One region of the Bradyrhizobium sp. USDA 3311 genome, then DNA from elsewhere that is predicted to be linked to it. Evidence: predicted binding sites of a transcription regulator. Region 1 holds the regulator's gene; each other region holds the start of a gene.
What was found. Region 1 encodes PhoB, which activates phosphate uptake and scavenging genes when phosphate is short. Its sites were predicted from a motif close to TGTCATNNANCTGTCAT; they were not measured.

Region 1 (7,331 bases):
CGATCGGATACATCCACTGCTCGAGCCGCTTCGGCATCAGATGCGAGAGCTGCGGCACATACCAGGTCAGCGTCACGTAGAACGCCGCGACGATATAGGCGATCGCGATCCACATCGTCACCGGTGAAGCCAGAATACGCGACATGCGCCGCGCACCTCCAAGCGCACACCATGCACCGAAGACGAACAGCAATTGCCAGGCCAGCGGATTGAACGCCCAGAAGCCGTTCGGATAGGCGGAGAAGTAGAGGTCGTATTCCCAGGTGACCGCGTAGAGCACGACCGAGAGGCCGAGCGTGACATCGGGCTTCCACTTCATCGACCACAGGATCAAAGGCAGCGCCAGCATCAGCACGATGTAGAGCGGCAGCACGTCCATGTTGACGGGACGGAAGCGCAACAGCAGCGCCTGCACGATGGTGACGTCGGGCTGCTTGAGAAAGTCCATGATGCCCATCTCTTCAGTGTAGAGCGGGTTCTCGAAGCTGGTCGCGACGTAGGAGATCTCGGCGAGGAAGATCGTGAACAGGAAGACGTGGGCGACATAGATCTGCCAGACCCGGCGCATGATGCGCGCGGTGGCGATGACGACGCCGCTCTCCAGCATCGCGCGGCCGTAGACGAAGGCGGCGGTGTAGCCGGAGATGAAGATGAAGATCTCGGTGGCGTCGCTGAAGCCGTAATTGCGGATCGTGAACCAGGTCAAAAGACTCGACGGCAGATGGTCGATGAAGATCAGCCACAGCGCGAGGCCGCGGAACAGGTCGAGCCGGAGCTCGCGCTCGCCGATGGCGGGCAGCGAGATGGCCGGCGCGGCCGCACGCGGCTTTGCATCCGCAGGCTTGGCCCCCGCGATCGTCGATCCCGTCACTTGGTCCGCAATGGTCATCGGGGCCTGGAAACCCTCACACAAATCGCGACGTTATAAGGATTGTACCGGTCCGGCCGTCGTCTCGCAAAGCGGCCGGATCACATAAGGGTGTCTTTCTTTGGGGTGTCTTTCTTTGGGGTGTCTTTCTCCGCGAATTCTGGCGGGACGATGTCGCGAAAGCCGCTTGCGGCGTTTGGTTCCCGGCCGGGTTTTCGTTATGATGGCAGCCATGTACCGCGCCGTGACCCGCCAGATCGAAGTGACCGTCGAGCCGAACTTTGTTCCGGAACAGTCGTCGGCCGACCGCTCCCGCTACTTCTGGTCCTACACCATCGTCATCACCAATTCGGGCGAGGAGACCGTGCAGCTCAAGACGCGGCACTGGATCATCACCGACGCCACCGGCCGCCAGCAGGAGGTGAAGGGCGAGGGCGTGGTCGGCGAGCAGCCGACCCTGGCCCCCGGCGAGCGCTTCGAATACACCTCCGGCGTGCCGCTCTCGACCGCCTCCGGCTTCATGACCGGCCGCTACCAGATGGTCAGCGAAAGCGGCGAACGCTTCGAGATCGACGTGCCGACGTTTTCGCTGGATAGCCCGGACAACAAGCGGGTGTTGAACTAGGGGCGGGGCCGTGGGGTGGGCAAAGCGAAGCGGGCCCACCATTTCGGTGGTGACGCAGAAAGATGGTGGGCACGCTTACGCTTTGCCCACCCTACGATGTCCGAGCACTTGGCAGGCTGCTTCCCCGTCGTCATTGTGAGCGCAGCGAAGCAATCCAGACGGCCACTGCGGAAAGACTCTGGATTGCTTCGCTGCGCTGGCAATGACGGAGGATAGAGTTACGCGTCCTCCACGCCCGCCTCATCGGGCGTGAAATCGTACACCGACGAGCAGAACTCGCAGGTGACAACGACCTTGTCGTCCTTGACCATCGCGGCGCGATCGTCCGGCGAGAAGCTCTTCAGCATCGCGGCGACCGCATCGCGCGAGCAGGAGCATTGCGCCTTCAGGACCAGCGGCTTGAATACGCGCACGCCACGCTCGTGGAAGAGGCGGTAGAGCAGCCGCTCGCCGGACAGTTCCGGATCGATCAGCTCGACGTCCTCGACGGTCTCGACCAGCGAGCGCGCCTCGACCCAGGCGTCATCTTCGGCGACGGCGTGCACTTCGGCGCCCTCGGGCGCATCGCCGGGATGCAAGTCCGCCTGCCGCGCGCGCTCCGGCGCCTTCGGCAAAAACTGCATCAACATGCCGCCGGCGCGCCAGCGATGCCTGCCGCCGTCGTTCGAGCGCCACTCCTCGCCGACCGCAAGACGCACGCGCGTCGGGATCTGCTCGGAGCGCAGGAAATATTCGTGGGCGGCGTCTTCGAGGCTGCCGCCGTCGAGCGCGACCAGACCCTGGTAGCGGCTCATGTCGGGGCCCTGGTCGATGGTCATGGCGAGATGGCCGCGGCCGAGCAGCGCGCCGGAATCCTTCGCCGTGCCCAGGCGCGAGGCGTCAAAGCGGGCATAGGCGCGAAGCTGGTCCGGCGCCTTGTAGTCCACCACCAGGAACGACACCGGGCCGTCGGTCTGGGCCTGGAGGATGAAGCGACCCTCGAATTTCAGCGCCGAGCCGAGCAGCGTCGTCAGCACGATGGCCTCGCCGAGCAGCTTGCCGACGGGCGCGGGATAATCGTGCTTGGTCAGGATGTCGTCGAGCGCCGGACCGAGCCGCACCAGCCGGCCGCGCACGTCGAGCGCGTCGACCTCGTAGGGCAGCACGGCGTCGTCGATCGGAACCGCTGATGGTGCGCGAACCGGGCCTTCTGGCCTGGTTTTCATGTCAGGGGATTGGGAATCCATGGCGGTCTATCTGGGGTCGGTGGGTGGGAAATGGAAGGGGTTCCGGCTGCATCCGGCAATGCAGAATGGACGTATGCAAGGACAGCAACCTCCGCGTCGTCCTGGCGAAAGCCAGGACGACAGTTGCATGCGAGGCGGCCGCCGGGCCTACGCCAAACTTACTTCACCGCGTCAAAACACCAGGCCAGAATGCCCTTCTGCGCGTGCAGGCGGTTTTCGGCCTCGTCGAACACGACCGATTGCGGGCCGTCGATCACCTCGTCGGTGACCTCCTCGCCGCGATGGGCAGGCAGGCAGTGCATGAACAGCGCGTCGGGCTTGGCCAGCGACATCAGCTTGGCATTGACCTGGTATGGCTTGAGCACGTTGTGGCGGTGCTCGCCTTCCTTGTCGCCCATCGACACCCATGTGTCGGTGACGACGCAATCGGCGCCGCGCACGGCGGCTTCCGGATCGGTGCCGAGCATGATCGGCGCGCCTGAAGCCTTGATCCAGTCGCGCATCGCCTTCTTCGGCGCAAGCTCCGGAGGCGTTGCGACATTGAGCTGAAACTTGAAGCGCTCCGCGGCATGCGCCCAGGACGCCAGCACGTTGTTGTCATCGCCGGTCCAGGCCACCGTCCGGCCCTCGATCGGGCCGCGGTGCTCCTGATAGGTCAGAAGGTCGGCCATCACCTGGCAGGGATGCGAGCGCCGCGTCAGGCCGTTGATGACGGGCACGGTCGCGTTGGCCGCAAGCTCGAGCAGGGCGTCGTGGTTGAGGATGCGGATCATGATGGCATCGACATAGCGCGACAGCACGCGCGCGGTGTCGGCGATGGTCTCGCCGCGGCCGAGTTGCATCTCGGCGCCGGTGAGCATGATGGGCTCGCCGCCGAGCTGGCGCATGGCGACGTCGAACGACACCCGCGTGCGGGTCGACGGGCGCTCGAAGATCATCGCCAGCGTCTTGCCTTCGAGCGGCCTCACCGGCTGATGCGCCTTCTGCTTCGCCTTCATGGCGGAGGAGGCATCGAGCATGCTCTTGAGCTCCGACAGCGGGAGCTCGTTGATATCGAGGAAGTGCTTCGGCGACTTGCTCATCAGCTTGCCGCCCGCTTGGTCTGACTGGACGAGATCGCGGCGCAGGCGCGTTCGAGCCGCCCGACGCTGTCCTCAATCTCGGCTTCGGTGACGATCAAGGGCGGCAGGAAACGCACGACATTGTCGCCGGCGCCGACCGTGAGCAGCTTCTCGTTGCGCAGCGCCGCGACGAGATCGCCTGATGGCACCACGGCCTTGATGCCGATCAGGAGGCCCTCGCCGCGCACCTCGCTGACGACATCGCCATGACGGTCGATCACGGAGGCGAGCTTCTGCTTGAGCAGCAGCGACATCTTCTGCACGTGATCGAAGAAGCCGGGCTTCAGCATGACGTCGAGCACGGCATTCGCAGCCGAGATCGCGAGCGGATTGCCGCCGAAGGTCGATCCGTGCGAGCCGGGACCCATGCCGGCCGCCGCGTCCGCGGTGGCCAGGATCGCACCGATCGGGAAGCCGCCGCCGAGCGCCTTGGCCAGCGACATCACGTCAGGTGTGACGCCGGTACGCCGATGCGCGAACAGATCGCCGGTGCGGCCCATGCCGGTCTGCACCTCGTCGAAGGCGAGCAGCAGGCCCTTCTCGTCGCAAAGCTGGCGCAATGCCTTGAGGAACGCAGGCGTTGCGGAACGCACGCCGCCCTCGCCCTGAATCGGCTCGATCAGGATGCCGGCGGTCTGCGGACCGATTGCCTTCTTCGCGGCCTCGATGTCGCCATGCGGGACCTGGTCGAAGCCATCCATCGGCGGACCAAAACCTTCGAGATATTTTGCAGATCCCGTCGCAGCCAGCGTCGCCAGCGTGCGGCCATGGAAGGCGCCTTCGAAGGTGATGATGCGGTAACGTTCCGGATGCCCCTTGGAGAAGTGATGATGGCGGACCAGCTTGATCACACCTTCCAGCGCCTCGGCGCCGGAATTGCAGAAGAACACGAAGTCCGCGAAGCTTTCATTGCACAGGCGCGCAGCGAGCTTCTCGCCGTCCGGACTCTGGAACAGGTTCGACATGTGCCAGAGTTTTGTGGCCTGCTCCTGCAGCGCCTTGACCAGCGCGGGATGGGCATGGCCGAGCGCGTTCACGGCGACGCCCGAGGTAAAATCGAGATAGCGATCGCCATTGGTCGCAATCAGCCAGCAGCCTTCGCCGCGCTCGAAACCGAGGTCGGATCTGGCGAAAACGGGAAGCAAATGCGGCGCTGCGCTGTTAGTCATGACGATCACTTGATGTTGCGGACGGCCTGAACACGCTCACGCAGCGCACCATTGACCGGCCCGGAAAACGAAACGTGCCGCCTTTTAAGGGCGGCACGTGACACTATCTTATGCCTGGTGAAACCGGTGTCAATGCCGCCCGAAAGCCTCGCGAAACGCTGAATCCGTAGTCTTGCGGAGCCGAAATTGCGGGGTTTTCGCCACGGAACATGTGGAAGCGAGTCGGCGGACTCTTGCGCGTGAGTCACGCCATATTGTAGCGTTTGGCTTGTCAGATACGACATCTCGTGCAGTGTTTCTGATCCTCTAAGTCCTCATGTACCGGCGTAGACGTTCGGGCGTTATCGGCGCGCCCGGCGAGCCTTAAGGGATTCTGACGGCACGGGTTTTTCGAGGCTTAGGCATTCGCCGCGAGGCGCCAGGATGGCAGCCGCACGGCGAGGGAAAGGGTGCAATGACGGTTTTGACCTGGTCCGACGATCGCGTCGAGCAGTTGAAAAAGCTCTGGGAGGCCGGATTATCGGCCAGCCAGATCGCAGCCGAGCTCGGGAACGTGACCCGCAATGCCGTGATCGGCAAGGTACACAGGCTCGGCCTATCCGGCCGCGCCAAGAGCCCCTCATCGGCGGCTCCGCGGCCGCGCAAGGCGCGCCCCGCGCAGCACATGATGCGGGTGAGCCGCCCCATTGCGCGCGGCAACACCGCGCTGGCGCAGGCCTTCGAGGTCGAGGTGGAGGCCGAACCGGTCACCTACGACAACGTGGTGCCGATGAGCCAGCGGCTGTCGCTGCTGGAGCTGAACGAGGCGACCTGCCACTGGCCGGTCGGCGATCCCTCGAGCCCGGATTTCTTCTTCTGCGGCGGCAGGGCGCTGTCGGGCCTGCCCTACTGCGCGCAGCACTCGCGCGTGGCATATCAGCCCGCCGCGGATCGCCGGCGCGCACCGGCGAAGCCCTCGCGGTGAGTTTGTTCTGAAATCGAGTGACGGCCGTCACGCGTTGACGGCCCAACAAACTCGATGTCGTCCCGGACAAGCGCGCCTGAAGCGCGCGCAGATCCGGGACCCATAACCACCGCAAGATGTGGCTACGGGGACTCGGAGTTACCTTCTTCGCGCGACAACCACGCCCTGTGATTATGGGTCCCGGATCTGCGCTTACGCTTGTCCGGGACGACACTGAGAGTGTGGCTGTAGCCCGCTAAACCAACGCCTGCAAACCCTACGTCTGCTCCGCCTTCGCAAAGCGATCATCCAGCGCGTAGCCGGCTCCGCGGACGGTGCGGATGGGATCCTGCTCGCGGCCGAGATTGAGCAGCTTGCGCAGGCGGCCGATGTGGACGTCGACGGTGCGCTCGTCGATGTAGATGTCGCGGCCCCAGACGCTGTCGAGCAGCTGCTCGCGCGAGAACACGCGGCCGGGATGCTCCAGGAAGAACTCCAAGAGGCGATATTCGGTCGGGCCGAGGTCGATCGGCCGGCCCGAGCGCGCGACGCGGCGCTTGTCGCGATCGAGCTCGATGTCGCCATAGGCCAGCACCGTTGCGAGCCGCTCCGGGCTTGCGCGCCGCAGCAGGCCCCTCACGCGCGCCAGGAGCTCCGGCACCGAGAACGGCTTGACGATGTAGTCGTCGGCGCCGGTCGCAAGACCCCGCACCCGCTCGCTCTCCTCGCCGCGCGCGGTGAGCATGATGATCGGGAGCTGCTTGGTCTCGGGCCGGGTCCGCAGCCGGCGGCACAGCTCGATGCCTGACAGTCCCGGCAGCATCCAGTCGAGTACGATCAGATCGGGGATGTGTTCCTTGAGGCGGGTGTCGGCGTCGTCGCCGCGCATCACCGTCTCCACATCATAGCCGTCGCCTTCGAGGTTGTAGCGGAGAAGCTCGGTGAGAGCTTCCTCGTCCTCAACCACCATAATGCGTGCGCCCATGGTGTCGTCGCTCCTTAAGTCTTCAGGTATTCGGGACCGTCGTGGCGAAGGTCGTCATGTCGCCCTTCGGCCGCTTGTCGGTGATCGCCTGGCCCTCGATCATGTAGAACACGGTCTCGGCGATGTTGGTGGCGTGGTCGCCGATCCGCTCGATGTTCTTGGCGCAGAACATCAGATGGATGCAGAACGAGATGTTGCGCGGATCCTCCATCATGTAGGTGAGGAGCTCGCGGAACAGCGAGGTGCAGATGGCGTCGACTTCCTCGTCGCCCTTCCACACCGCCATCGCCGCCGGCAGATCATGCGCGGCATAGGCGTCCAGCACCGACTTGACCTGCTGCTGCACGAGGTCGGTCATGTGCTCGAGGCCGCGGAACAGCTTGAGCGGATGAAA
Region 2 (7,331 bases), 740 kb from region 1:
CCGACGAGCTCGCGCTGTCCTTCGTCTACGGCCTTTTGACCGCGCTCGCCTTCGGCCTGTGGCCGCTCGGACGGGTGCACGACGTGCCGGTCGCCGCACTGTTCCGCGACACCATCAGCTCCGAATGGCACCGGCCGCGCTGGAGCTATCTCGTGTTCATGGGCGTCGTGATCGCCCTGCTCGTCGCGGTCGTGATCGGCCTGTCCTTCGACAAACGCATTGCCGCGGTGTTCGTGGCCTCCTCGGTCGTCGTGTTCGCGCTGCTGCGCGGCATCGCCGCCCTGCTGATGACGATCGCGCGGCGGATGCCGCGGACGCGGCTGCCGATGCTGCGGCTCGCGATCGCCAACATCCACCGGCCGGGCGCGCTGACGCCCTCGGTCGTGCTGTCGCTCGGCCTCGGGCTCGCCGTGCTCGTCACCATCACCCAGATCGACGGCAATCTGCGCCGGCAGTTCCTCGCGGCCCTGCCGGACCAGGCGCCGTCGTTCTTCTTCATCGACATTCCGAGCACGCAGGCCGCGCAGTTCGACGGCTATCTGCGCCAGATCGCGCCCGGCGCCAAGGTCGAGGACGTGCCGATGCTGCGCGGGCGCATCGTCGCCGCACGCGGCGTCCGCGCCGAAGAGCTCAAGCCGACGACCGATTCCGAGTGGGTGCTGCAAAGCGACCGCGGCCTCACCTATACCGGCGAGCTGCCGAAGGGCTCCAAGGTGGTCGAGGGCGAGTGGTGGAGCGCCGACTATTCCGGCCCGCCGCTGGTCTCGATGGAGAAGAAGATCGCCGACGGGCTCGGCCTCAAGCTCGGCGACGAGGTCGTGGTCAACGTGCTCGGCCGCGACATCCCGGCGAAGATCAGCAATCTGCGCAACATCGACTGGCAGGGGCTCGGCATCAATTTCGTCCTGGTGTTCTCGCCGAACGCCTTCAAGGGCGCGCCGCATACCCATATCGCGACGCTGACGGAAGCCGGCAGCAATGCCGAAGGCGACGGCAGGATCATCAAGCAGGTGGCCGACACCTACCCGATGGTGACGAGCGTGCGGGTGCGCGAGGTGATGGAGACGGTCGGCTCGGTCGTGACCAATCTTGCGCTGGCGATCCGCGGCGCCAGCGCCGTGACCCTGATCTCGGCGATCCTGGTGCTCGGCGGGGCGCTCGCGGCCGGCCATCGCCACCGGGTCTACGATGCGGTGATCCTGAAGACGCTGGGCGCGACGCGGTTGCGGCTGCTTGGCGCCTATGCGCTCGAATACCTCCTGATCGGGCTTGCAACCGCGGTCTTCGGCGTGATCGCCGGCAGCATCGCCGCCTGGATGATCGTGACGCGGCTGATGACGCTCAGCTTCGTCTGGCAGGCCGGCAGCGCGGCCGGCGTGGTCGTGGCCGCCCTGGTCGTCACCGTCGGGCTAGGGCTCGCCGGCACGCTCCTGGCGTTGAACAAAAAGCCCGCCACGGTGTTGCGGAATTTGTGACAAAAGGTAGCGGGCCGCCGCGCGGGTGCGGAAACGCACGATTCTTGCGATTAACCACGTCCGCTCGCCAGGATTGCCGGCGAGGGCGACATTCGGCCGCGCGTGGACGGTTGCAGCGAATGTGTTAGTTTCCCACATATCCAATGGGTTCGGACCCCCGATTGTTAGCCAAAATTTAGTCGGCAGACATCGGTATCCGAGATAGAGTTTGACGAACCGGCGGCATGGCGACCCTCATGCCGGACCGGCCAACCAACGGGAATTCGACCATGTCGGACCTAGACCGTAATTACGCTTCTCCTTTCGGCAGGGCCGCCGGGCGTGTTGACGCCGCGACGGTCGATGCCGGCCTGCGCGCCTACATGCTGCGCATCTACAACTACATGAGCATTGGCCTCGCCATCACGGGCCTTGCCGCACTCGGCGTCTACATGGCCGCCGTGACCGACGTTCCGACCCCGGAAGCCGTCCGCGTCGGCAAGCTGTTCCTGACGCCGTTCGGCTATGCGATGTTCGTCAGCCCCCTGAAGTGGCTGTTCATGCTCGCGCCGCTCGCCATGGTGTTCGTGATCTCGGCAGGCATCAACCGTCTGGCGCCCTCGACCGCCCAGATCCTGTTCTGGGTGTTCTCGGCGCTGATGGGCATCTCGCTGTCGTCGATCTTCCTGGTGTTCACGCACACCTCGATCGTGCGGGTGTTCTTCATCACCGCGGCGACCTTCGGTGCGCTCAGCCTCTACGGCTACACCACCAAGCGTGATCTGACCGGGATGGGCTCGTTCCTCTTCATGGGCCTGATCGGCATCATCATCGCGAGCCTGGTGAACCTGTTCCTGGCGAGCTCGATGCTGCAGTTCATCGTGTCGGTGGTCGGCGTGCTGGTGTTCGCGGGCCTCACCGCCTGGGATACCCAGCGGCTGAAGAACGACTACATCTACGGCTACGCTGCGGCCGGCGGTGACATCGCAGAGCGTGCGGCCATCACCGGCGCGCTGTCGCTGTACCTGAACTTCATCAACCTGTTCACGCTGCTCCTGCAGCTCCTCGGCCAGCGCGATTAAGCGATCGGCGAGAGAGTGGACGACACGAACCCCGGCCGAGAGGCCGGGGTTTTTGTTTGAGCCGGTGCCTCCACGAACACCGTCATTGCGAGCGCAGCGAAGCAATCCAGAGTGCTTCCGCGGATGCATTTCTGGATTGCTTCGTCGCAAGGGCTCCTCGCAATGACGGAGTATATGGAAACGATGTTGCCTCTTCCGGCCGCCGCGGGAAGGCTCTAATCTTTCCCCATGTCCGCACCTGAAATCAGGCCCACCCTTGAGGCCGACCTCCCCGCCATCACCGCCATCTACCAGCAGGCTGTCCGCGAGGGCACGGCGACGTTCGAGCTGGAGCCGCCGGATCTTGCCGAGATGACGCGGCGCTACCGCGCGCTGGTCGACGGCGGCTATCCCTATTTCGTCGCCATCCTCGACGGCCGCGTTGCCGGCTACGCCTATGCCGGCGCCTACCGGCCGCGGCCAGCCTATCGCTTCACGGTCGAGAACTCGATCTATCTCGACCCCTCCTTCCACCGCCGCGGCGTCGGCTCGTTGCTGCTGGAGCGGCTGATCGCCGAGTGCGAGGCGCGCGGCTTCCGCCAGATGATCGCGGTGATCGGCGATTCCGCCAATGCCGGCTCGATCGGCGTGCACACCAAGGGCGGCTTCAGGATGATCGGCACGCATCCCAATGTCGGGCTGAAATTCGGCCGCTGGCTCGACACGGTGATGATGCAGCGCGAGCTCGGCGAGGGCGCCAGCACGGTGCCGGGGAAGTAAGCGTTTCTTCATCGTCATTCCGGGGCGCGACGAAGTCGCGAGCCCGGAATCCATAACCACAGGCCGGGGTTATGGATTCCGGGCCTGCGCCTATCGGCGCATCCCGGAATGACGAGAGGAGTTTGCTACACCACGGCCAGCTTGCGATCGATCACCAGCAGCACGCGCTCGAGCTCGTGGCCGCGGCGCAGGATCAGGCCGGTCGCCGAGATCACGCTGTACATGCCCTGCTTGCGCGCGAGGCGCGGGTCCTTCTCGATGCGATAGATCGGCACTTCCGAGGCACGGCGATAGACCGAGAACACCGCACGGTCCTTCAGGAAGTCGATGGCATAGTCGCGCCACTCGCCGTCGGCGACCATGCGGCCGTAGAGATTGAGAATTCGGCGCAGCTCGAGCCGGTTGAAGGTCACCTGGTTCGGCTGCGCATTCGCAGCGGGGGGACGCGCCGCCGCGCGCTGCTCGCTCGGATCGGCATCCTCCGACGTCAGACTCATGGAGCGCCTCCTGATCGCACGGCATGATCGCGTCCGCGAAAACCGTCCCCGGAACCGCGGATCATGACAATCGCATGATTGCGCCAACCGTTCCCCACCGCAAGGGGCTCTCGAGGGCTGTTTGAAGAGCTCTCGGTGCAACCCATTGAACCGGGGGCGAATCGGAACACACGCAACGGTGGAACTCTGTCGCGACGAACCGTCACGGGATCGTTAGCAGGAATCATAGTATCGCCGCTTTTCCGCCCAGCGCCTGCCGCCCTGCACTGCGAAAAGAGCTGTGTGCGTTGACCCGGTCCTTTCGGTTCCGGATTCCTCAGCCCCCAGCCCCCCGGGGTCGACGGGATCGGGTCTGTACGCGCGACAAGGAGGGCCAACGCGAGTTGGTCCTTTTTTGTTTGTGTCGGGATGTTTCTTCCCCCGCTGTCATTCCGGGACGCGCGAAGCGCGGGCCCGGAATCCATCAATCCAAGGTTCCCAGTTGAGAAATGGATTCCGGGCTCGCGCCAAAGAGGCGCGCCCCGGAATGACGAGGGACAAGATTTTTCCGACACGATCTTGCGTACGCTCTCTCCCCTCATCCTTCGCGCGGCGTCCCGAAGGATCGAGGCCCGAGCGGCATCAGCGGGGCCTTTCATGGTTCTCGCGGCGATGCGCAGCATCGTCCGCCGCGCGCGCAAGGGGCGCGCTCCTCACCATGAGGAGATAGAGCCAGACCGCGCATCAGGAAGAATGCGAAGCGTGCGCGTCAGTGCAGCGACGTGTATGCCGCGCCCAGCATCGGGCCGGGTTTCTCGCGGCTGCCGTCCTGGACATAGACCACCGCGCCATCGACGCCGTCGCGCGTGAGGTTCTCGATCGGCACCGTCCAGCTTTCCGGACGACCGTTCCAGTCGCCGACCTTGAGCAGGTTGCGCACCACGTTGTGATAGGTGATCTGCTGTCCGCGATTTTCGCCTTTGGCGATCGCGATCGGCACTGACTTCGCAATCGAGCAGATCCAGACTTCGCCGTGCGAGATCGCCGGCTCCTTGCTCGCGGCCACCGACACGTTGATCTGCTTGCCCGAGAGCGACATCGTCACCGGCACGCTCATCACGCCCATGCCTTTGTCGGTCTTGCCGATCGCACTCTCGATGCCGGCACGATCACTGCCGACGACATGCGTCGAGCCGTTCACCACGACCTGCGGGGTGTAGACCTCGCGGTCGCCGCGCATGCGCGAATAAGCGCGCTGCCGCGCCGAGAAGCGCGAATCCGCCAGCGTGTCCTTCCAGCCGAGATAATCCCAATAATCGATCGGCATGCTCAGCGCGATGATCGAGGGATCGCTGGAGAGATCGCCGATGATCTTGTCGGCGGGCGGGCAGGAGGAGCAGCCCTGCGAGGTGAAGAGCTCAACCACGGCGCGGGGATCAGCCTCAGCGGGACGGATGACGGCGACGATCGCACAGATGCCGAGTGCTCCCGACCAGAAGGCCCCGGACCAACGTGAAATCAGATGAGAAGCCGTCATTGCTGTCATGTCGAACGCCGCACACCGTTGCTCGTGGGAAGGGAAATCTTATCGCCTGATGGTCACCGTAGTCTTACGGGCACGGCACATTCGACCGTCCAGGGCGGAGTTTCCGCCGGGCGGGCCCATCCGAAGCATGCCGCAAACGCGCGAAGGCGGCCTTGTGATAGGCCGCCTTCGTTTAACCTTCTACTCACTTCGCAGTGAGCCACCGTTCACAAATCCGCGCTTAAGCCGCGAGCTTGCGCAGCACGTAGTGCAGGATGCCGCCGTTCCGGTAGTAGTCGAGCTCGTCCAGCGTATCGATGCGGCAAAGCAGCGAAACGCGCTGCAACGAACCGTCGCCGGAGACGATCTCCGCGGTCAGCTTCTGGCGCGGCTTCAGATCGCCGACGAGACCACGCAGCGTGACCTTCTCGTCGCCCTTCAGGCCGAGCGACGACCAGGAGGTGCCTTCCTCGAAGGTCAGCGGCAGCACGCCCATACCGACAAGATTGGAGCGATGGATGCGCTCGAAGCTCTGGCAGATCACCGCGCGCACGCCGAGCAGGCGCGTGCCCTTTGCAGCCCAGTCGCGCGAGGAGCCGTTGCCGTATTCGGCGCCGGCGAACACCACCAGCGGCACCTGCTCCTGCTGGTACTTCATCGCGGCGTCGTAGATCGACATCTGCTCGCCGTCGGGCCAGTGCTTGGTGAGGCCGCCTTCCGGGATGTTGCCGTCGGCGCCCTTGAGCATGAAGTTCTTGATGCGGATGTTGGCGAAGGTGCCGCGCATCATCACTTCATGGTTGCCGCGCCGGGTGCCGTACTGGTTGAAGTCGGCGGGACGCACCTGGTGCTCGCTGAGATACTTGCCCGCGGGCGAGGTGAGCTTGATCGAACCGGCCGGCGAGATGTGGTCGGTGGTGATCTTGTCGCCGAACATGGCGAGGATGCGCGCCTCGACGATGTCGGTGACCGGCTCCGGCTCCTTCTTCATGCCTTCGAAGTAGGGCGGGTTCTGCACGTAGGTCGAGCTCATGTTCCAGCGATAGGTCTCGCTCTCGACGGTCTTGATCTTGCGCCAGTTGGTGTCGCCCTTGAACACGTCGGCATACTTCTTCTTGAAGATCGACGCGGTCACGAACTTCTTCATGAAGGCGTTGATCTCCTTCGACGTCGGCCAGATGTCCTTGAGGTACACCGGCTTGCCGTCCTTGCCTTCACCGAGCGGCTCGACGGCGAGGTTCTTGGTCACGCTACCCGCGAGCGCGTGAGCGACGACCAGCGGCGGCGAGGCCAGATAGTTCGCCTGCACGTCCGGCGAGACGCGGCCTTCGAAGTTGCGGTTACCGGAGAGCACGGCGGCGGCAACGATGCCGTTGTCGTTGATCGACTTCGAGATCTCCTCCGGCAGCGGACCGGAATTGCCGATGCAGGTGGTGCAGCCGAAGCCGACCAGGTTGAAGCCGACCTTGTCGAGGTGGGCCTGGAGGCCGGAATCGGCGAGATAGGCCGCGACCACCTGGCTGCCCGGGGCAAGCGAGGTCTTCACCCACGGCTTGGCCTTGAGGCCCTTCGCCGCGGCATTGCGGGCCAGGAGCCCGGCGCCGATCAGCACGCTCGGGTTCGAGGTGTTGGTGCAGGAGGTGATCGCCGCGATCACGACGTCGCCATGGCCGATCTCGTACTTCTTGCCTTCGACGGCAAAGCGCTTCGCCGGCTCTTCGGTCTTCTTGTACTCATTGGCGAGCGCGACCGAGAAGCCTTCCGCGACCGACGGCAGCGCGATGCGGCCTTCGGGACGCTTCGGACCGGCCATCGACGGCACGACGTCGGCGAGGTCGAGCGTCAGCGTTTCCGTGAACACCGGATCGGCCGACTTGGCGGTGCGGAACAGCCCCTGCGCCTTGGCATAGGCCTGCACCAGCGCAACGCGCGGTGCGGCGCGGCCGGAGGTCTTGAGGTAGTCGATCGCCGCGGCGTCGACCGGGAAGAAGCCGCAGGTCGCGCCATATTCGGGCGCCATGTTGGCGATGGTCGC
Region 3 (7,331 bases), 6.6 Mb from region 1:
ATCCGATCTATATCGACATCCTCAAGGCGCGGCCCGACGTCCGGCTCGACCGCATCGAGAACGAGAGCCCCGAAGACTTCTATGCGCCGATCCTCTCGGCCGCCCATGTCTACCAGATCGGCGCGGCCCGCGACGAGCTCGCCCCGCACTTCCATGTCGATGCCGCCTTCCTGAAACGGACGCCGAATTTGCTGCTCGTCTCCAGCAACGGCGCGGGCTTCGATCCCGTTGACGTCGAAGCCTGTACGGATGCGGGCGTGCTGGTCGTCAACCAGTCCGGCGGCAACGCCCATTCGGTCGCCGAGCACGCGCTGGCGATGATGCTGACGCTGTCCAAGCGCATCATCCAGTCCGACCGTCGCTTGCGCCGCGAGCGCGACGTCAACCGCAACGACCTCGTCGGCAACGAGGTCGAGCACAAGACCGTCGGCATCATCGGCCTCGGCAATGTCGGCCGCCGCATCGCCGCGCTGTGCAAGGGCCTGCTCGGCATGAAGGTGCTGGCCTATGACCCGTATCTAACCGCCGAAGTGATGGCCGAGCGCGGCGGCGAGAAGGTCGAGCTCGACGAGCTGCTGCGCCGCGCCGACTTCGTCTCGATCTCCTGCCCGCTCAACAAGGGCAGCCGCAACATGATCAGCGTGCGTGAATTCGCGCTGATGCAGCCGCATGCCTATTTCATTACCACCGCGCGCGGCTTCATCCACGACGAGGACGCGCTGCTCCAGGCGCTGCGCGACAAGCGCATTGCGGGGGCCGGTCTCGACGTCTGGTCCAAGGAGCCGCCGCCGCCCGAGCATCCGCTGCTCCAGTTCGACAACGTGCTGGCGAGCCCGCATACCGCGGGCGTGACGACCGAGGCGCGCCAGAACATGGGCCGCATCGCCGCCGAGCAGGTCCTGGAGACGCTCGACGGCAAGCGCCCGCCGCGCATCATCAATCCCGAGGTCTGGCCGCGCTACGCCGAGCGCTTCAAGCGGGCGTTCGGCGTGATGCCGGGGTAGGGACGCGCACGACGTTTGATTGCGCTCCAATCATTGGTTACCGCGATGAAAATACAAAGTGGCGCATCTTATCGATTGCGTGAGGGAACGCGTATTGCTTGTCCTGTAGATGAAAGGCCATGAGCATACTTTCAATTGCGACATCCGGACTTTCTGCGGCGAGCCTGCGCGTGAGCGTGGCCGCGAGCAATATCGCCAACGTCAACACGACCGGCCCGCTGCCTGCGTCAGGCGGATCGGGCACATCGGCCGGTGCGGGCATAGCTCCGACGTTTCCTGCCGCCTATGTGCCGCTGCGCGTCGATCAGGTCTCCCAATCGAGCGGCTCGACGCCGGGCGGTACGGTCGCGACCGTGTCGGCGGTTTCGCCGAGCTATATCGCACAGTCGGATCCGAGCGCTCCCTTCGCAAACGAGGACGGCCTGGTCGCAGCGCCGAATGTCGATCTCGCCGGCGAATTCGTTGAACTGGCGACCGCGAAGTACAGCTTCATTGCCAATGCGAAGGTCATTCAAGCGTACGCCGAGACGACAGAGTCGCTGCTCGATATCACGACGTAATGGTTGATGTCGGCCCGTGTGCCCCGTGTCGCGCGCGGCTTTCGCGAGGCTCCAGGCGGGGCGGCTCACGGATCGAACCGGCGCCTGGTTCGGCGGCGGGAACCGTTGCCGGCCTTGATCCCGGTCAAAATCTGCCTCCCCGAAACCGGGTAAATGGGATTAGAGTGCTGCCGAGGCAGCAGGAGGTCCCATGTCCACTTATGTCGTCAGGTTCATGAAGGACGTGCTCGGGGAGTACGGCCGGCAGATCGAGGTCTGCCAGGGCACGCTCGAGATCGACGCCGCCGACGAGGACGAGGCCAGGGAACGGGCGAAGGCGCGGTTTTGCAAGGACCAGGCGTTGTGTGACTGGTCGCTGCATGCCGATCGCATCCACGTCAGACCGGCCGACTTCCCCTCGTAAGGCTTACCGGCCGGGTGCCGTTGCCGGCGGCGGCGCGGTTGCGCCCGCGCCGAGCGAGCGTTGCACCATGACGGTGTCGGACCAGCGGCCGTGCCGGTAGGCGACGCCGCAGAGCAGGCCGGCGCGCGCGAAACCGAACTTTTCGTGCAGCGCCAGCGAGGGCGCGTTGTCGGCGTCGATATAGCCGATCATCTGGCGGAAGCCGGCCGCCGCACAAACATCGACCAGCTCCTGGAGCAATAGCCGTCCGACGCCGCGGCCGAGATGCGCGTGGTGGACGTAGATCGAGTGCTTGGCGGTGTAGCGATAGGCCGGGCGCTTGCGGAACAGCACCGCATAGGCGTAGCCGACCACCTCGCCGCGATAGGTCGCGACCAGATGCGGCAGGCGGGTCTGCTTCAGGTTCTTGCGCCGGTCGCGCAGATCGTCCGGCTCCGGCGCGCCGGTTCCCTCGACATCGCGCGGCACGCCGTTGCGGACATGATGGCGGTAGATCGCCAGCATCGCCTCGACATCGCTCTCGCGCGAGGGGCGGACCTGGAGCGGCTCGTCGTCCGAACGCGCAAATGCTGTCTCGTTCATCGGCACCTACTCGGCAACGACGTAAGTATAGAGCCCGATACGGCCCTGGGCATCGATCTCCTTGTAGACGCCCTGGATTTCGACGTCGAAGCCCGGGAACGTGTTGAAGCAGGTCTCGAACATCTTGAGATAGTCGACCATGGGCTTGGCGCGTTCCGTCAGCCGCTCGCCGGGCACGATGGTGGCGATGCCGGGCGGATAGACCACGAAGGGCGTGGTGGCGATGCGGCCCGCGATCGCCTCGATCGGCAGATAGTCGACGTCGTTGCGGAACAAATAGCGGGCGGCATCGCGGGGCGACATCGCGATCTCGGGCATGTGCTCGGGCATGAACTGCCGCGCCTGGAGCGCGCTGACATCGGCGGCGCGGAAGAAACGGTGCATGTCGCCGCAGAGATCGCGCAGCCGCGCGCCGGCATAGCGCGCCTGCCGCCGCTGGTAGAATTCCGGGATTGCGTCCGCCAGCAACGCATTGTCGTCGTGCAGCCTCTTGAAGGCGACGAGGCCGGAGATCAGCGTGCCGGCCTTGCTCGCCTCGACGCCGGGAGTGAGCAGGAAGAGCAGGGAGTTGAGGTCGTTCTTCTCGGGCACGATGCGGTTCTCGCGCAGATATTGCGCGACGACGGGGGCGGGGATGCCGTGCTCGGCATAGGCGCCGGTGGTGCGATCGAAGCCAGGCGTGAGCAACGTCAGCTTGTTCGGATCGGTCATGGCAAAGCCTTCCGCGAGATCGGGAAAGCCGTGCCAGTTGGTATCCGGAGAGAGTTGCCACAAGGCGGGATTGGTGGCGAGCTCGTCGGTGGACAGCGTCTCCCAGGCGACGTTGTGGGCGGCGCCGGGGCGGCTGACGTCGGGGATGGCGACGCGATCCGGGACGAAGGGCTCGAAGAACCAGCGCCGATCGGGATTCTGCTCCTTCTCCTCGAACTCCCGGCGCATCGCGCGGATCTTCTTGCGCAGCTCGATGCCGAGCCGGATCGTGTCGTCCCACAGCACTTCGCCGGAGCGCCCCTTCATCATCTGCGCGCCGACGTCGAGGGATGCGAACAGCGGATAGAACGGTGACGTGGAAGCGTGCTGCATGAAGCTTTCGTTGAAGCGGCGGTGCTCGACCCGCCGCTTCTGGCCGCGGATGTGGCGGTCCTTGATGTGGATTTGTGAGGCCTGCGAAAAGCTCGCGAGCTGCTTGTGGGTCGACTGCGTCGCGATGATGCCCGGTGCTTCCGGGGGAAGGTTCGCGAGGCCCATGGCGAAACGGCCGGCATAGAGCGGGTGGAATTTCATGAAGCCGGCCCAGGCCTCGTCGAACAGGATGTACTCGCAGAGATGGCCGATGCGCTTCAGGATCATCTCGGCGCTGTGGATCGAGCCGTCATAGGTGCACTGCTCGACCACGGCGACGCGGAACGGCCGCTCCTTGCGCCAGGCGTCGCGATCCCTGACCAGCGGATGGCTGCGGATCGCCTCGCGCAGGGCCTTCTCGTCGAGCATGTCCCAGCGCATCGGGCCTATCAGGCCCCAGGCGTTGCGGATGGTCGGGACGTAGACCGGGATGCCGCCATTGATCATCAGCGCGCCGTGATGGGCGGCCTTGTGGTTGTTGCGGTCGAACAGCACGAGGTCGCCGTCGGTGACGAGCGCGCCGAGCGCGACCTTGTTCGAGGTCGAGGTGCCGTTGAGCACGAAATAGGTCTTCTCCGCGCCGAAGATCGCTGCTGCTTCCTTCTGCGCCTTCAGCGCCGGGCCCTCATGGGTGAGGAGGTCGCCGAGGTCGAGCACGGAATTGTCGAGGTCGTCGCGGAACACGGATTCGCCGAGATGCTCGACGAACACCCGGCCGATGGGGCTGCGATTGTAGAACACGCCGCCATTGTGGCCCGGACAGGTCCAGAGCTGGTTGCCTTCCTCGGCATAGTCGACCAGCGCGCCGAAGAACGGCGTCTTCAGCGTCTCGGCATATTGCTTGAGCCGGCTGATCAGGTTCTTGGCGATGAAGGTCGGCGTCTCCTCGGAAAGGAAGACATAGCCGTCGATGAAGTCGAGCACCTCGACCGGCAGATCCTCGAACCGCTTGCGCCGGATCAGGAGGATGATCGGGAAATCGAGGCCGCGGCGCCGCATCAAATTGATCAGCGCCGAGGTCTTGCCCTCCAGGCCCTTCTTGCCCCAATCCACCACCATGCAGCCGATCGCGGCGTCGGTCTGCACCGCGATCTCCGCGTCCTCCAGCTTGCGGGCCCGGACGACCTCGAAGCCGGAGCGCTGGATCTCCTCGATGATCTGGTTGAAGCGGACGCCTTCGAGGTCGTCGGCGTCGAACACGGGTGCGGCGAACAGGAAGTTGAAGCGCTTGAAATAGTCCATTGTCTGTCCCGAATGTACTGGAGACACAGCTCTCGGCACATTCGATGACAGTTGGATGACGGGAGCTGCGGCTGGCGTTTCGCCTCTCCCCGCTTGCGGGAGAGGCCGGATTGCACAGCAATCCGGGTGAGGGGAGCTTCCGCGAGTCCGACTATCACCGCCTTTGTGGGTGCAGCCCCTCACCCCAACGCTCTCAGCGCGAGCGAAGCTCGGCGCGGCCCCGTAAGAACGGGGAGAGGGAGAAGTCCGCTACCGCTTGGCCTCGCTGAACACCACCGTCGGCACCGCGCGGTTGACGACTTCGCGCAGCGCGAAGCTCGATTGCACCCGCGCGACGCGCGGCAATCGCGACAGCTCGGTGCGGTGGATGCGCTCGAAATCCTGGATGTCGCGCGCAAGCACGATCAGGATGTAGTCGTCGGTGCCCGACATCAGGAAGCAGCGCACGACGGAGGGGCATTTCACCACCTCCGCCTCGAACGCTTTCAGCGCCTCGTCGCTCTGGCTCTCCAGCGCAATGCGCACCAGTACCGTCGTGGTGAGGCCGAACTGCGCCAGGTCGAGCGCGGCCTGATAGGCCTGGATGTAGCCGTCGTCCTCCAGCGCCTTCTGCCGCCGCGCCAGCGCCGTGCTGGATAGTCCGACCTTGTTGGCAAGCTCGGTGTGGCTGGCCCGCGCGTTGGTCGTGAGTTCCGCGAGGATGGCGAGGTCTTTCCGGTCGAGGGCCAATGTTTCGTTTCCAGCGTGAAAGGGCACTTCGGCGCCGGAAACCGGCGCGGAGATCGCGAAACTAGCTGATATTTGCACGAAACCAAACTGGACCCGTCGCTACCATGGCGAGGTGAATCAAGACGTTGGAAGGAGCCCAGGATGCGTGTCGGTGTGCCCAAGGAGATCAAGGTGCAGGAATATCGCGTCGGGCTCACCCCGGGCGCGGTCCGTGAATATGTCGCGGCCGGGCATCAGGTGACGGTCGAGACAGGCGCTGGCAGCGGCATCGGTGCTTCGGACGAGGTCTATCGGCGGGCAGGGGCGGAGATCGCCGGGAGCGCCCGCGACGTCTTCGCCAGCTCCGACATGATCGTGAAGGTGAAGGAGCCGCAGAAGAGCGAATGGACCCAGCTTCGCGAAAGCCAGATCCTGTTTACTTACCTCCATCTTGCACCGGATCCCGAACAGGCCAAGGGCTTGCTCGCCTCCGGCTGTACGGCGATCGCCTATGAAACCGTCACCGACGCGGCCGGTCACCTCCCCCTGCTTGCGCCGATGAGCGAAGTCGCCGGCCGCCTCGCCATCGAGGCCGCTGGCGCCGCGCTCAAGCGGTCGGCCGGCGGTCGCGGGCTTTTGCTGGGCGGCGTGCCCGGCGTGCAGCCGGCGCGGCTCGTCGTGCTCGGCGGCGGCGTGGTGGGAACACAGGCCGCGCGCATGGCCGCGGGCCTTGGCGCGGAGGTCACGGTGATCGATCGCTCGATTCCCCGGCTGCGCGAGCTGGATGATGTCTTTCTCGGACGGGTGCGCACCCGCTTTTCAACCATCGAGGCGGTCGAGGAGGAGGTCTTTGCCGCCGACGTCGTGATCGGTGCGGTGCTGGTGCCGGGCGCGAGCGCGCCCAAACTCGTCACGCGCGCGATGCTGAAATCGATGCGGCCGGGCGCCGTGCTGGTCGACGTCGCTATCGACCAGGGCGGTTGCTTCGAGACGTCGCATGCGACCACGCACACGGACCCGACCTACGAGGTCGACGGCATCGTGCATTATTGCGTCGCCAACATGCCGGGTGCGGTGCCTGTCACGTCGAGCCAGGCGCTGAACAACGCGACGCTGCCGTTCGGCCTGATGCTCGCGAACAAGGGTTTTGCGGCGGTGCTGGAGAACCCGCATTTGCGCAACGGCCTGAATGTCCACCGTGGCCGCATCACCAACAAGGCGGTCGCGGAAAGCCTCGGGCTGGAGTTCGCTCCGGTGGAGACCGGGCTCGCGGCGTAGACGGGCCGCCAGTTCCGTCATTGCGAGCGTAGCGAAGCAATCCAGAGTATCTCCACGCAAAGATTCTGGATTGCTTCGCTGCGCTCGCAATGACGACGTGGAGAGAGAGTGCGCCGACGTTGTGGGCGCCATCAACTCTACGCCTTCGTCAGCCTGTACTGCCCAAGATCCGGATCATGCGTCATGCGCCAGTAGTCCACGAAGCGCCAGGGCATCGCGGAAAACACGCGGCCGCTCGAATTGCGGTAGTAGGTGGTCATGCCGGGATGGGTCCAGATCATTGCCTCGTGCTCGGCATCGACCTTGCGGACGTAATCGTCGAGCACGTCCGGACGGACGTCGATCGCTGCGACGTCGCGCGCGATCATGTCGGCGAGACACGCCGAGATGTAGCGGCTCTGGCACTCCGACTGGAAGATGACGCTGCCGCCA

Region 2: a site for PhoB is predicted at 3,856-3,872, ahead of ACVWW6_RS08105 (DUF2794 domain-containing protein). Genes of this name have one in related genera too.
Region 3: a site for PhoB is predicted at 4,958-4,974, ahead of ACVWW6_RS36320 (Orn/Lys/Arg family decarboxylase). Genes of this name have one in related genera too.

The regions. Positions count from the first base shown of each region.
Region 1 is NZ_JBSSFI010000001.1:965,235-972,565, forward strand. Features, by position in the region: gene ACVWW6_RS04715 (OpgC domain-containing protein) at 1-889, opposite strand, end outside; gene apaG (Co2+/Mg2+ efflux protein ApaG) at 1,101-1,493, shown strand; gene ACVWW6_RS04725 (Hsp33 family molecular chaperone) at 1,712-2,719, opposite strand; gene argF (ornithine carbamoyltransferase) at 2,878-3,801, opposite strand; gene ACVWW6_RS04735 (aspartate aminotransferase family protein) at 3,801-5,009, opposite strand; gene ACVWW6_RS04740 (GcrA family cell cycle regulator) at 5,464-5,973, shown strand; gene phoB (phosphate regulon transcriptional regulator PhoB) at 6,230-6,937, opposite strand; gene phoU (phosphate signaling complex protein PhoU) at 6,960-7,331, opposite strand, start outside.
Region 2 is NZ_JBSSFI010000001.1:1,702,479-1,709,809, reverse strand. Features, by position in the region: gene ACVWW6_RS08120 (ABC transporter permease) at 1-1,475, shown strand, start outside; gene ACVWW6_RS08115 (Bax inhibitor-1/YccA family protein) at 1,745-2,536, shown strand; gene ACVWW6_RS08110 (GNAT family N-acetyltransferase) at 2,765-3,295, shown strand; gene ACVWW6_RS08105 (DUF2794 domain-containing protein) at 3,421-3,792, opposite strand; gene ACVWW6_RS08100 (DUF1223 domain-containing protein) at 4,541-5,317, opposite strand; gene acnA (aconitate hydratase AcnA) at 5,538-7,331, opposite strand, start outside.
Region 3 is NZ_JBSSFI010000001.1:7,584,095-7,591,425, reverse strand. Features, by position in the region: gene ACVWW6_RS36340 (hydroxyacid dehydrogenase) at 1-1,004, shown strand, start outside; gene ACVWW6_RS36335 (flagellar basal body rod protein FlgC) at 1,124-1,564, shown strand; gene ACVWW6_RS36330 (hypothetical protein) at 1,755-1,967, shown strand; gene ACVWW6_RS36325 (N-acetyltransferase family protein) at 1,971-2,549, opposite strand; gene ACVWW6_RS36320 (Orn/Lys/Arg family decarboxylase) at 2,556-4,913, opposite strand; gene ACVWW6_RS36315 (Lrp/AsnC family transcriptional regulator) at 5,163-5,642, opposite strand; gene ald (alanine dehydrogenase) at 5,784-6,899, shown strand; gene ACVWW6_RS36305 (flavin-containing monooxygenase) at 7,037-7,331, opposite strand, start outside.